DNA from 4 places in the Erwinia sp. BNK-24-b genome. Region 2 is predicted to be linked to each of the others. Evidence: predicted binding sites of a transcription regulator. Region 2 holds the regulator's gene; each other region holds the start of a gene.
What was found. The regulator LexA, encoded in region 2, represses DNA repair genes until DNA is damaged. The targets are predictions, from matches to a motif close to TNCTGTATGTACATACAGNA.

Region 1 (3,103 bases), 2.3 Mb from region 2:
TTATCATTCTTTGCCCCGCTGAATCAGTTATACAGAGTAAGGGTGGCAGTTGTGGCGGTGATTGCCAAGCGGCAGGCGCGAAGAAGAGTTGAAAAACAAGGTTTAAAAGCTTTCTGGCGCATTCAGGTTTTCTGAACGCACGCGTCAGGAAGCGTCAAGGCAGGCAAAGCCTGGCAAACCTTTACCCCACTGATGTTACTGGCAAATTTACGCAGACCACTATACTTACCCGCATCACAGAGTCAAAAGGTCAGACCGTTTACGTTTTATCAGGTCAGACAGAATAGTCGATAAGGGGAAAAGTATGCGTTTTCAAAATAGCCCGTTGTTTATCAATACGGTTTTATTAGGCGGCACGACGGAAGAGAAAATTGCTGCCGCGGCCGAAGCGGGATTCAACCAGGTAGAACTGTGGCGGCAGGATGTCGATGCGGCCAAAGGCACGGCGAAAGATGTCGCAAGCCTGCTACAGCAGCAAAACCTGTCGCTGACTGATTACCAGGTATTGCTGGATTTTGACGGCGCGCCTGACCACCAGCGCGAGGAAAAACGCCGCGATGCTCTGGAAATGCTGGATACGGCCGTGGCGCTGGGTGCGACAACAATACTGACTCCGGCCTCCACGCAAAAAGAGTGTATGGCCGAAAGAGAAGAGGAAGATATTCGCTGGCTGGCTCAGGAAGCCGGAAAACGCGGCCTGCGGGTGGCTTTCGAGGCGATGGCGTGGAGTACGCACATCAACACAACCCCGGCCGCGTGGCAGCTTGTCCAGCGCGTCAATGAACCCAACCTTGGTTTGGTTATCGATGCCTTTCATATTTTTGTACGCAACCGCACTATCGCCGATCTCAACGGGATCCCGATGGAAAAAATCTTTCTGGTACAGCTTTCTGATCTGGACGAACTGCCGTCAGGTGACCAGCTGGTGCAGACGGCCAGGCACCATCGCCTGCTGCCGGGTCAGGGAAACTTCCCGCTTTATACGCTGCTGGATTACCTGGAAGCGGAAGGTTACCGGGGGCCGGTGGGACTGGAGGTCTTTAACGATGGGCTCCATCAGCGAGCGCCCGCCGACGCGGCAAAAGAGGCAATGCATGCTCTGAAACGCTGCTGCGCCCAGGCGACGCCAGGCCAGCCTGGCTAAGTCAGGCCATAAAGCGTACCGGCCGGTTAACTGGCTAAACATGTCATAAACCGTGCTGGTGGGTTAACTGGTTAAACATATCACAAAGCGTGCTGGCCGCTTAACTGGCCAGGTCAGGCCATAAAGCGTGCTGGTGGGTTAAGTGGCTAAACATGTCGCAAAGCGTGCTGATGGGTTAACTCGCTAAACATGTCACAAAGCGTACCGGTCGGTTAAGTGGCCAGGTCAAGCCATAAAGCGTGCCGGTCAGTTAACTGGCTAAGCACGACCTGCTCTTGCGCCAGTGGATAAAACAGAGCCAGCCGGGCGGCTGGCTTTTCTGCCGCTGAGCAGGCAGCACGGCGAATGTCCGGCAACCTGGCGGCTTAATGATATCGCTATCTGTCCATTCAGCTATTCAGCTATTCAGCTATTCAGCTATTCAGCTATTCAGCTATTCAGCTATTCAGCTATTCAGCTATTCAGGGGACTTTACCCCTCAGGCAGCTTTGCCACGCCCGGTTTTGCCCGCTTTTTCCTCGCCTTTTTCATCCGTCACGGCGCTAAGCTCGGCAACGGAAGCCGCAGGACGCTCGTCTGCCGCTTCTGGCATTTTACTGGTACGCAGAATATGCTGGACGGCATCTTTGTGTTCAGACAGGAACATACCCAGCGCTTCACGCTGGTTTTCGTCCATATCCAGCGGCGCGGCGCTTAACCAGTCGCAGAACACTTCAGCCATATCAAGCATTTTGTCATAAGCGTCGGCTTCTTTCTTGCTGGCGAAAGTCATCTTTTCCTCACCTTTTCTGACGACAACATATTTGATTTCAACAGCCATAGTACACACCTCGTTTAACTGTATTTTTATACAGTATATCAGCCCTGCATTATTTCTCAAGCCCGAAAAACTGATGAACGCGCAATCGTTTTCGTTTATACTGCGCGCGCGTTTTTTCCCTCAATCAGGTAGAGATTTATGACAACTCTTGGTACTGCGCTGCGTCCTGCCGCAACTCGTGTAATGCTGTTAGGTTCAGGAGAACTGGGCAAAGAAGTGGCGCTCGAATGTCAGCGTCTGGGCGTTGAAGTGATCGCGGTCGATCGCTATGCCGATGCGCCAGCTATGCATGTCGCCCACCGCAGCCATGTGATTAACATGCTGGATGGCGAAGCATTGAAAGCGCTGGTCGCGCTGGAACGTCCGGATTATATCGTGCCGGAGATCGAGGCTATCGCTACCGATATGCTGATTGAGCTGGAAAAACAGGGCCAGCACGTAGTGCCCTGCGCTCGCGCGGCGCGTCTGACCATGAACCGCGAAGGCATTCGTCGTCTGGCGGCTGAAGAGCTATTGCTGCCCACCTCTTCCTATCGCTTTGCCGATAACGTGGCAGACTTTAACCAGGCCGCGCAGGAAATCGGTTTCCCCTGCATTGTTAAACCAGTAATGAGCTCCTCGGGTAAAGGCCAGAGCTTTATTCGTGAGGCAGGCGAACTGGCGGCGGCATGGGAATATGCGCAGCAAGGCGGTCGCGCCGGTGCAGGCCGCGTGATTGTCGAAGGCGTGGTGAAGTTCGATTTCGAGATCACGCTGCTGACCATCAGCGCCGTCGACGGCATTCATTTTTGTACGCCAATCGGCCACCGTCAGGAAGACGGCGATTATCGTGAATCCTGGCAGCCGCAGCAGATGAGCGAGCTGGCCTTACAGCGTGCGCAACAGGTCGCAGAAAAGGTAGTGACGGCGCTGGGCGGTCACGGCCTGTTCGGCGTGGAACTGTTCGTTTGCGGTGACGATGTAGTATTCAGCGAGGTGTCACCTCGTCCGCACGATACCGGAATGGTCACGCTGATTTCTCAGGATCTGTCAGAGTTCGCCCTGCACGTACGCGCTTTCCTTGGCCTGCCTGTTGGTGCCGTTCGCCAGTATGGCCCTGCGGCTTCCGCCGTCATTTTGCCTGAGCTGCAAAGCAGCAA
Region 2 (3,103 bases):
AAGGGCGGTGCCGTAAGCACCACCCTTGTTAAGCAGACTGATTATTTAGCCTGCCAGCGACTTACTTAACATCCTCAGAAGCGATGTTTATTCGTCGTTTCCCAGTCACCGAGTTCTTTTTCGGCCTGGTCTTTAGTGTAGCCATAGCGTTCCTGGATTTTACCTACCAGCTGATCGCGTTTGCCTTCAACGATGGTCATATCATCGTCGGTCAGCTTGCCCCACTTCTCTTTCACTTTACCTTTTAACTGCTTCCAGTTACCGCCGGCTTCGTCTTTATTCATCTTGTCTCTCCTTAACTTAGAACCTTAGGTGATAACAGCTTATCGTTACAGCAAAACGGCTGACAGCAACATAAAACGCTGCCTAAATGCTTAACGTACTAATAATTGTAGTAGATGATGGCGGTTTTGCATGGCGACCAGCAAAAAAAAGCGAAGCGGTGTGAAAGCAAAGGTAACAAGCCTGTACGACGTGCGGAGACAGTAGCCATTAAGAAAGACGGCAGTAGCAGTAGCAGTAGCAGTAGCAGTAGCAGTAGCAGTAGCAGTAGCAGTAGCAGTAGCAGTAGCAGTAGCAGTAGCAGTAGCAGTAGCAGTAGCAGTAGCAGTAGCAGTAGCAGTACAGCAAACACGGGGAAGGCAGTCACGGTCAAATGCCGTGTTAAAAGAAAGGAAAATCTGTGCTGCTAAGAGAAGATCTGAAACTCAGGAAAGCCGCAACGCGCCGTTATAGAAACGACGCGTGGAGAAATCACCAGAAGCGGTGGCTCAGAGCCAGTTACCGTTACGTATCACGCCAACCGCCAGGCCTTCAATTGAAAAGGTTTGCTGACGCAGGTCAACCACAATAGGCTGGAACTCGTTGTTTTCCGGCAGTAAATGAACGATGTTACCCTGCTTTTTCAGTCGCTTGACGGTAACTTCGTCATCAATACGCGCAACCACTACCTGACCGTTACGCACGTCCTGCGTTTTATGTACGGCCAACAGATCGCCATCCATAATACCGATGTCTTTCATCGACATGCCGCTAACGCGCAGCAGGAAATCGGCACCCGGCTTGAATAAATCCGGATCGACCTGGTAATGTCCTTCAATGTGCTGTTCCGCCAGCAGCGGTTCGCCCGCAGCCACACGGCCAATCAGCGGCAGGCCGTCTTCGTCTTCCATCATCAGGCGAATACCGCGTGATGCACCGGAAACGATTTCGATAACGCCCTTGCGCGCCAGCGCTTTAAGGTGCTCTTCAGCCGCATTCGGGGAACGGAAACCGAGCTGCGTAGCGATCTCTGCCCGCGTCGGCGGCATGCCGGTTTGGTTAATATGCTGGCGAATCAGGTCATAAACCTGTTGCTGCCTTGCCGTTAGTGCTTTCATCCCGCCCCCTGGTTGTTTATACAGTCACTTGTAAGTATATACAGGTATTTCGCCGTTGAAAACCTTAAGCTGTGCAAAAAACGACAATTACTTTACGGGCGTTCAGCGTGAAAGCAATATGCTCAGCCAGACGAAAACGGCCAGCAAGATAGCCAGCAGCACCGCCGCCGACCCCATATCCTTGGCGCGTCCGGACAGCTCGTGAAACTCGTTGCCCAACCTGTCGACCACGGCTTCAATGGCGCTGTTAAGCACTTCGACGATAATCACCAGCGCGACGGACCCGATCATCATGACTCTTGCCAGTACGCTGACGTCCAGCCAGCAGGCGATAATGACCGCAATCACTGCTGCCACCAGCTCCTGGCGAAAAGCGGCTTCATGCTGCCATGCCGCTCGTAATCCTTTCCACGAATAACCGGCAGCTTTGATAATCCGCGTGATACCGACGGCGTTATTTGTCATATCAAGGGAACCCTTTGTAATGTTTAACGTCAATGTCAGGGTAGCGCACATTTTGTAACATCACAGATCTCATGCAAGGATTCTGGTATGCTTGCGGCGCTTTGCTAACGAGAGGCTTCATGTTGTCTATGTCAGGTTGGCGTAAATTATATTATAAATTGTTGAATTTACCGGTAAAAATGCTGGTAAAGAGTAAGGCGATCCCCGCCGAGCCGGTCGCTGAACTGGGGCTCGATACGTCGCGCCCTATTATGTATGTACTACCGTATGATTCAAAGGCCGATCTGCTGGCGTTGCGCGAGCAGTGCCGCAAAGAAGATCTTCCCGATCCCTTAGATCCGCTGGAAATCGACGGTACGCTGCTGCCGCGTTACGTGTTTATCCACGATGGCCCGCGCGTGTTTCCTTACTATGCGCCGAATCTGGAATCCGTTAAAACGTTCCATGACTATCTGGATTTGCACCGTAGTCATCCTCTGCTTGATGTGCAGATGGTACCCGTTGCGGTGATGTTTGGCCGCGCACCAGGCCGCGAAGTTCAGGGCGAAAGCCAGCCGCATCTGCGCGTATTAAACGGTATCCAGAAGTTTATCGCCGTCCTGTGGCTGGGACGCGACAGCTTTGTGCGCTTTTCACCGATGGTGTCACTACGCCGGATGGCAACAGAGCACGGCACGGATAAAACTATCGCCCAGAAGCTGGCACGCGTAGCCAGAATGCATTTTGCCCGCCAGCGCCTGGCGGCGATTGGCCCGCGCCTGCCCGTTCGTCAGGATTTGTTCAATAAGCTGTTGCAGTCTAAAGCGATTGCAAAAGCCGTTGAGGATGAAGCGCGCAGCAAGAAAATCTCCCATGAAAAAGCGCAGCAGAATGCCGTTGAGCTGATGGAAGAAGTGGCGGCTGATTTCTCCTACGAGGCGATTCGTCTGACCGACAGAATTATGGGCTGGACGTGGAGCAAGCTCTATCAGGGCATTAACGTTAACGGCGGCGAACGCGTGCGGCAGCTGGCACAGGACGGACACGAGATTGTCTATGTACCGTGCCATCGCAGCCACATGGACTATTTGCTGCTCTCCTACGTGCTCTATCACCAGGGGCTGGTGCCGCCGCATATTGCCGCCGGTATCAACCTGAATTTCTGGCCAGCCGGCCCGATTTTCCGTCGTCTGGGCGCGTTCTTTATTCGTCGTACCTTTAAAGGCAACAAGCTTTACTCCACCGTATTTCGCGAATACCTGGGCGAGCTGTTTACCCGA
Region 3 (3,103 bases), 110 kb from region 2:
AAAGATGGAGCAGGAGGCGTTTGCGGAAAATAGATAATGGGTGGTAAGGGTGATGATAAATGAAACGAGAGCGGCAATAAATATAAGCAAACAGGGATGAGTATTTTTGACTTTGCTGGCTCTGTCGCTGCTTTGTTTGGTTAACAGGATTTTTTCAGGAGGAAAGTGGGCTAAATTCCGATCGGGATCGGTCAGCTCTAAAGCATCGATATTCCTGATCAACTCATCCTCTTTCTCAACTTCTTTTACCTCGATTTTTCTGGTTATCGTTAGCCCCTTATGCGGTACGGTAACAATAAAATCTTCAGAGAGGCCTGCTTGTCTGAGCGCTTTTCTCAGTAAGGATATATTCTGGTAATAGGTGTTCTGGGCGACGACGATACCCTGTCGGCTCCAGACCTCTTCGATAAAATCTTTTCTGGAGATGATTTTTTGCGGGTTTTGTAGCAAAAGGAGTAAGCAGCGGCTTGCGGGAGCATTAATAAAAATGGTTTTACTGACGCTGTTATCCTTCACGACCATCAGCTTCTTTTTATAAGGTGTAAATAACACCTTATTGTCGATCATATAAAAACAGGCGTCGCATTTATCTCTGTTATACATTGTTCTTTCCATGATGAACTCTGATGCCATCCTGGCAGTCAGAAAGGTGGTTTTTATCCTTCTTTTCAGGAAAAATTATGAAAGGAGAGTTTATTATTCAGCTTCTTCCTAAAAGTTCAGTCCTGAAGATATATTTATATGATTTGTGTTATAAAGTCTATCTGTATGAAGCTAAATTTTTCAAAGGCTAATTTCTTATCGGTTTTCTGAATCATTACCAATAAAAATGCGGCAAAGATTACCCTGTTACTGATGCAATAAAGCTGACGGTAAAATGCTCTCGCCGGTTAATTAAGGCTATTTCATAGCGAAGAACGCTGGCTGGTTGGGATGATTTCACGGATGGCCACGCCGATAATGGTGACCTCGCTTAAGGCTTTACCCTCAATGATTACCCCCTCATCCGTTATGATCTGCTCCGGATGGCGTCTGACGTACGCCCAGTTGCAGTCGCCCGCCACCTCAATCAATACCCGGCTACCGGCGACGGCAGGGCGATAGCGGTCAATAATACAGAAGCTGCCGTTGCAGGCGCTAAGGTAGCAATCATCGTTGGTAGGAATAAGATCCTGAAGTTTGCTAAACAAAAACTTTATCTGGTGGGTGGAAGCCAGATTCTGTTCTGCGGCGCTGGCAGCAACGCACGAGCGATACACCCGATTTTTTAATCCGCTCATGTCATTACTCCATTGCCTTGATGGTAAAGGTAACAACGCCAAATATTTCCAGCTGCTCTTCTTCGGCCAGAATAATCGGCGGCCATGCCTGATTCATTGCCAGCAGCCGCACATCCGGGCGCAGCTGTAATTTTTTTACCGTAAACTCGCCGTTAACGGCTGCCACCACGATATCACCATGATCGGCAGTGAGGCCGTTATCGACGACCAGCAAATCGCCGTCATCAATACCGGCGTCTTTCATAGAGTCACCGCTGACCCGAATGTAATAAGTGTGCTCTGGCCGCTGCACCAGCAGATCGTTTAAATCCAGACGCTGTTCGACATGATCGTGTGCGCCGCCGGGCGATCCGCAGGGCACTCGGTACAGAAATAGCGGTCGCTGCACCAGCGCGCGTACCTCAGCAGGGCGAAGGAGATTCATAGGGTTATCCTGAAAAGGGCTGTATATAAATACAGTATTACCTTTTCCGATAATCAATCAAGCTTGCCGACGCTTTTTTTCAGGATCGCTAAAAGGGAGGAAGGGGAGAAAACGGGCGGCCGGGCCTGCCAGCACGGGAAAGCGGGATGAAAAAAGGGAGTATTCTGAAAAACGGCGGACCGCAAAATCAGCGTAGCGTTTTGCGGCCCGCGGGCTGGAAGGCGACTTTTAACGCAGCGAGCAATGGGCTTAGTGACCTGCAAGGCGACTTTTAACGCAGCGGGCAATGGGCATAAACGTCTCTGCCATCGCCTCGGCGCTGACGCAGGCGTAGCCCAGAATCAGACCGTGCCTTTTTGCTTCGCCAGCGTAATAGACTGAAAGCGGGCGAGTCCATACGCCTTGCTGCTCAAGCTCGGCGCTGAGGGCAATATCATCGACCGCCTGCGGCAGCGCTAAAATCAGGTGCAGGCCGGCATGGCTGTCCTGACCAATAAATTCAGCGCCCAGCTCATGGCAGATAACGTTGACCAGGGCAGCGCGCCGCTGGCTATAGAGCTGACGCATGCGGCGGATATGCGCCGCATAATGGCCTTCACGGATAAACTCGGCCAGCGTTAACTGGGTAAGGCCGTAGCCGCCGCGATAAAGTTCAGAGTGGGCAATTTTAAGCCGCTCCGTCAGCGAAGGCGGCAGAACCATATAGCTGATGCGCAGCCCCGGATAAAGGGTTTTGCTGAATGTCCCCAGATAGATAACGCTTTCATCCGGCGACAACCCCTGTAAAGCCGGAATCGGGTTTTCGCCATAGCGAAACTCGCTGTCGTAGTCATCTTCAATGACCAGGCTACCCCATTTTTTCGCCCGATCGAGTAATGCCTTACGCCGGTTGAGGCTCATCACGGCTCCTGTCGGATACTGGTGAGAAGGCGTAATACAAATCAGGCGCGGCGGCGTGGCCTCTGGCGGTAGCGTCAGCCCTTCGTCATCCACCGGAACCGGGACAATCCGCAGGCCGTTGACTTCCAGCACGCTGCGATGCCCCCAGTAACCGGGCTCTTCTACCCAGACCCGATCGCCATGATCGCACAGCATTTTAGCCAGCAGATCCAGCGACTGATGCGTGCCGGAAGTGATGAGGATCTGCTCCGCACGGCATTTGACGGAACGCGAGACGCGCAAATATTCTGCCAGCGCAGTTTGCAGCGGCGCATAACCTCCGTGCTGCGAATAGCTCAGTATTTCCACCGGAAGCCGCACGTTAATACGTCGCGCAATTTTGCTCCACGTATGATGGGGAAAATGACGTACGTCCGGCACGCCAGGCATAAAAGCGCCCCACTGGCGCTGGCTGGCTCCGGCACGGCTCAGCAGCTGTTCGCCTCTTTGCGATAGCGTT
Region 4 (3,103 bases), 1.2 Mb from region 2:
CTGGCAGGTTAGCGGTCAAATTCCGGCGTTCGCGCGCTCGACGGAAAACCAGCTGGATGCGACAACGGTAATGTATAAGCTGTTGTAAGCGGATAGCTGAAGCGTACTCCGCCAGGTCAATAGCTAAAGCGCACTATTTCAGGCTGATAGCCGAAGCGTACTCCGCCAGGCGGATAGCTGAAGCGCACACCCTGCGTATCATGGCATTCAGTGGATAAAGATTGAATGCCGCCGCGATTTTCCGTAATGTGATTTTGCTCACATCTTAAGCGCCCGCTCGCTGACCCGTTATCAACCCTTATCAGACCCGCGACGGCGGGTAGCCGAAGGTATTATGTTTCTGCTGAAAGTTATCACGCTCAGTTTTCTTTGTATGCTGCTGCTCTCTTTTGCGCAAAGCTACGTTAAGGCCACCCACAGTGGCGTAGCAATTACGGGGCAGGACTGGGCCACGGCACGTCGCGACTCGGCCGGGATGGCACCCGATGCGCAAAAATTTGTCGATACCGCCATTGTACAGGTTTACGTTGCGCCCACTTTTGGCTGGCGTGGGCTTTTTGCCGTCCATCCGTGGATTATTTATAAAAGGGCGGGCGAGGACCATTTCAATCGATATGAAGTGGTGAGCTGGGGCAGCCGTAACGTGATTCGCCATAATTACGCGCTGCCCGACGGCTACTGGTTTGGCGCGAAGCCCAGGCTGCTGCTTGACCATCGTGGCGCGGCGGCAGCGGCGATGATCCCCCGTATTGAAGCGGCAATTAAAAGCTATCCGTGGCCGCATAGCTACCGCGTCTGGCCTGGCCCAAACAGCAACACGTTTTTAGCGCACATCGGCAGGGAAGTGCCGGAGCTGAAGCTGGATCTGCCCGCTAACGCTATTGGCAAAGATTTCCGGCCGCTGAGCAATCCTGTAGGTTTGCCTGCATCCGGCAAGGGGGTGCAGATTTCACTGCTGGGCGTGCTGGGGCTGACGCTGGGCGCGGAAGAAGGGCTGGAATTTAACGTGCTGGCTTTCAACTTTGGCATCGATTTCAGGCATCCGGCGTTGCGTCTCCCCTTTACCGGCAGGCTTGGGATGAGTAAAACCGCAACGGATAACAATGGCTGATAGCCTCTCTCTATCGGGCCGGTCAGCTGAGCGATGACGATGGTGACGGGCCGAGGCTTTCTGGCCGCTGCAAAGCGATAAATTGCGAGCCGGGCTGAAGGATTGCGGCAAAAGGCTGACGCCGACGAAATACTGTGTAAAAATACAGGCCGTTTTGGTGAAAAGTGGTTGTTATGGCGCTAAATGCTGCGTTAAAAGCGCAAATTGCCGGCTGGTATAAAGCTCTCCAGCAGCAGATCCCCGATTTTATTTCCCGCGCGCCGCAGCGGCAGATGATTGCCGAAGTGGCGAAAACGCTGGCGGGCGACGATGGCCGTCATCTGGCGATCGAAGCGCCAACCGGCGTGGGGAAAACCCTTTCTTATCTGATTCCGGGTATCGCCGTCAGCCGTGCCGAAGAGAAGCCGCTGGTGATAAGTACCGCTAACGTGGCGCTGCAGGATCAGATTTACAGTAAAGATCTGCCGCTGCTGCAAAAGATCATTCCCGATCTGCGTTTTACTGCTGCTTTTGGTCGCGGTCGCTACGTTTGCCCGCGCAACCTTTCGGCGCTGGGCGGTGATGAAGAGAAGCAGGGCGATCTGCTGCTGTTTCTGGATGACGAGATGACCGCCAGCAAGGATGAGCGCGCGTTGTGCAGCACGCTGCAAAAAAATCTCGATCGGCACCAGTGGGATGGCCTGCGCGATCACTGTGAAGACACCATTGAAGATTCGCTCTGGCAGCGCATCAGCACGGATAAAACCAACTGCCTGGGCAGCAACTGCCACTGGTTTCGCGAGTGTCCGTTCTACCTGGCCCGCCGCGAAATCGAAAATGCCGACGTGGTGGTTGCCAACCACGCGCTGGTGATGGCCGCGCTGGAGACGGAATCGGTGCTGCCGCCGCCGAAAAACCTGCTGCTGGTGCTGGATGAAGGCCATCACCTGCCGGAGGTAGCGCGGGACGCACTGGAGATGAGCGGCGATATCACCCCGGCCTGGAGCACGCTTCAGCTCGATCTGTTCTGCCGCCTGGTGGAGCAGTGTATGGCGCAGTTCCGGCCTAAAAAACCGCCGCACCTTAGTAACCCGGAGCGCCTTAAGGCCCACTGTGAAGAGATGCACGAGCAGCTACAGCAGCTGTCGCATATCCTGATACAGCTGTTGCCAGGCCAGCAGGAAAGCGAATACCGTTTTGAAATGGGGCTGCTGCCGGAAGAGGTGATGACGCTTTGCGCCAGGCTGTTTAAGCTCAGCGACGGGCTGCGCGGGCTGGCAGAGGCGCTGCTGAACGACCTGGCGGAAAAAACCGGTCAGTTTGACGTGGCACGTCTGCATCGTACCCTGCTGCAAATGAACCGGGCGCTCAGCTGGTTTGAAGCCAGCAGCAAGCTCTGGCGCCTGGCCTCAATGGAGCAGGCTTCGGGCGCGCCGGTTTCCAAATGGGTTACTCGTGAACTGCGCGAAGGCAATCCGCACCTGCTGTTCCACTGTGCCGGTATCCGCGTCAGCGACCAGCTGGAAAAGCTGCTGTGGCGCAAAATCCCGCATGTGGTGCTGACCTCCGCCACGCTGCGCTCGCTAAACAGCTTTCAGCGCCTGCAGGAAATGGCCGGATTAAGCGAAAAAGTGGGCGACCGTTTCGTTGCGCTTGATTCGCCGTTTAACCACGTCGAGCAGGGCAAGTTAATCATCCCGCAGATGCGCTATGAGCCGATGCTGGCGAACGAGGTTGAACACCTGGCGGAAATGGCGCACTTTTTCCGTCAGCAGATCAAAGAAGGCAAGCACAAAGGCCTGCTGGTATTGTTTGCCAGCGGCCGCGCGATGCAGCAGTTTATTTCCTACCTGCCTGAGTTACGGCTGATGCTGCTGGTACAGGGGGATAAACCCCGTCCGGCGCTGGTGGCGCTGCACCGCAAAAAAGTTCAGCAGGGCGAAACCAGCGTGCTGGTTGGCCTGCAGTCTTTTGCCGAAGGGCTGGATTTAAAAGGTGAACTGCTGTCGCAGG

Region 1: a site for LexA is predicted at 1,981-2,000, ahead of ACMGGR_RS08165 (YebG family protein). Genes of this name have one in related genera too.
Region 3: a site for LexA is predicted at 1,722-1,741, ahead of umuD (translesion error-prone DNA polymerase V autoproteolytic subunit). Genes of this name have one in related genera too.
Region 4: a site for LexA is predicted at 1,242-1,261, ahead of dinG (ATP-dependent DNA helicase DinG). Genes of this name have one in related genera too.

The regions. Positions count from the first base shown of each region.
Region 1 covers NZ_CP179901.1:1,840,251-1,843,353, reverse strand. The annotation lists gene ACMGGR_RS08175 (prolyl oligopeptidase family serine peptidase) at 1-4, opposite strand, end outside; gene ACMGGR_RS08170 (sugar phosphate isomerase/epimerase family protein) at 305-1,144, shown strand; gene ACMGGR_RS08165 (YebG family protein) at 1,623-1,964, opposite strand; gene purT (formate-dependent phosphoribosylglycinamide formyltransferase) at 2,103-3,103, shown strand, end outside.
Region 2 covers NZ_CP179901.1:4,335,573-4,338,675, forward strand. The annotation lists gene ACMGGR_RS20015 (CsbD family protein) at 75-284, opposite strand; gene lexA (transcriptional repressor LexA) at 771-1,379, opposite strand; gene ACMGGR_RS20025 (diacylglycerol kinase) at 1,482-1,844, opposite strand; gene plsB (glycerol-3-phosphate 1-O-acyltransferase PlsB) at 1,973-3,103, shown strand, end outside.
Region 3 covers NZ_CP179901.1:4,223,434-4,226,536, reverse strand. The annotation lists gene ACMGGR_RS19535 (winged helix-turn-helix domain-containing protein) at 1-603, opposite strand, end outside; gene ACMGGR_RS19530 (hypothetical protein) at 906-1,280, opposite strand; gene umuD (translesion error-prone DNA polymerase V autoproteolytic subunit) at 1,285-1,704, opposite strand; gene ACMGGR_RS19520 (PLP-dependent aminotransferase family protein) at 1,954-3,103, opposite strand, start outside.
Region 4 covers NZ_CP179901.1:3,133,701-3,136,803, reverse strand. The annotation lists gene ACMGGR_RS14250 (GNAT family N-acetyltransferase) at 1-88, shown strand, start outside; gene ACMGGR_RS14245 (DUF3750 domain-containing protein) at 335-1,111, shown strand; gene dinG (ATP-dependent DNA helicase DinG) at 1,285-3,103, shown strand, end outside.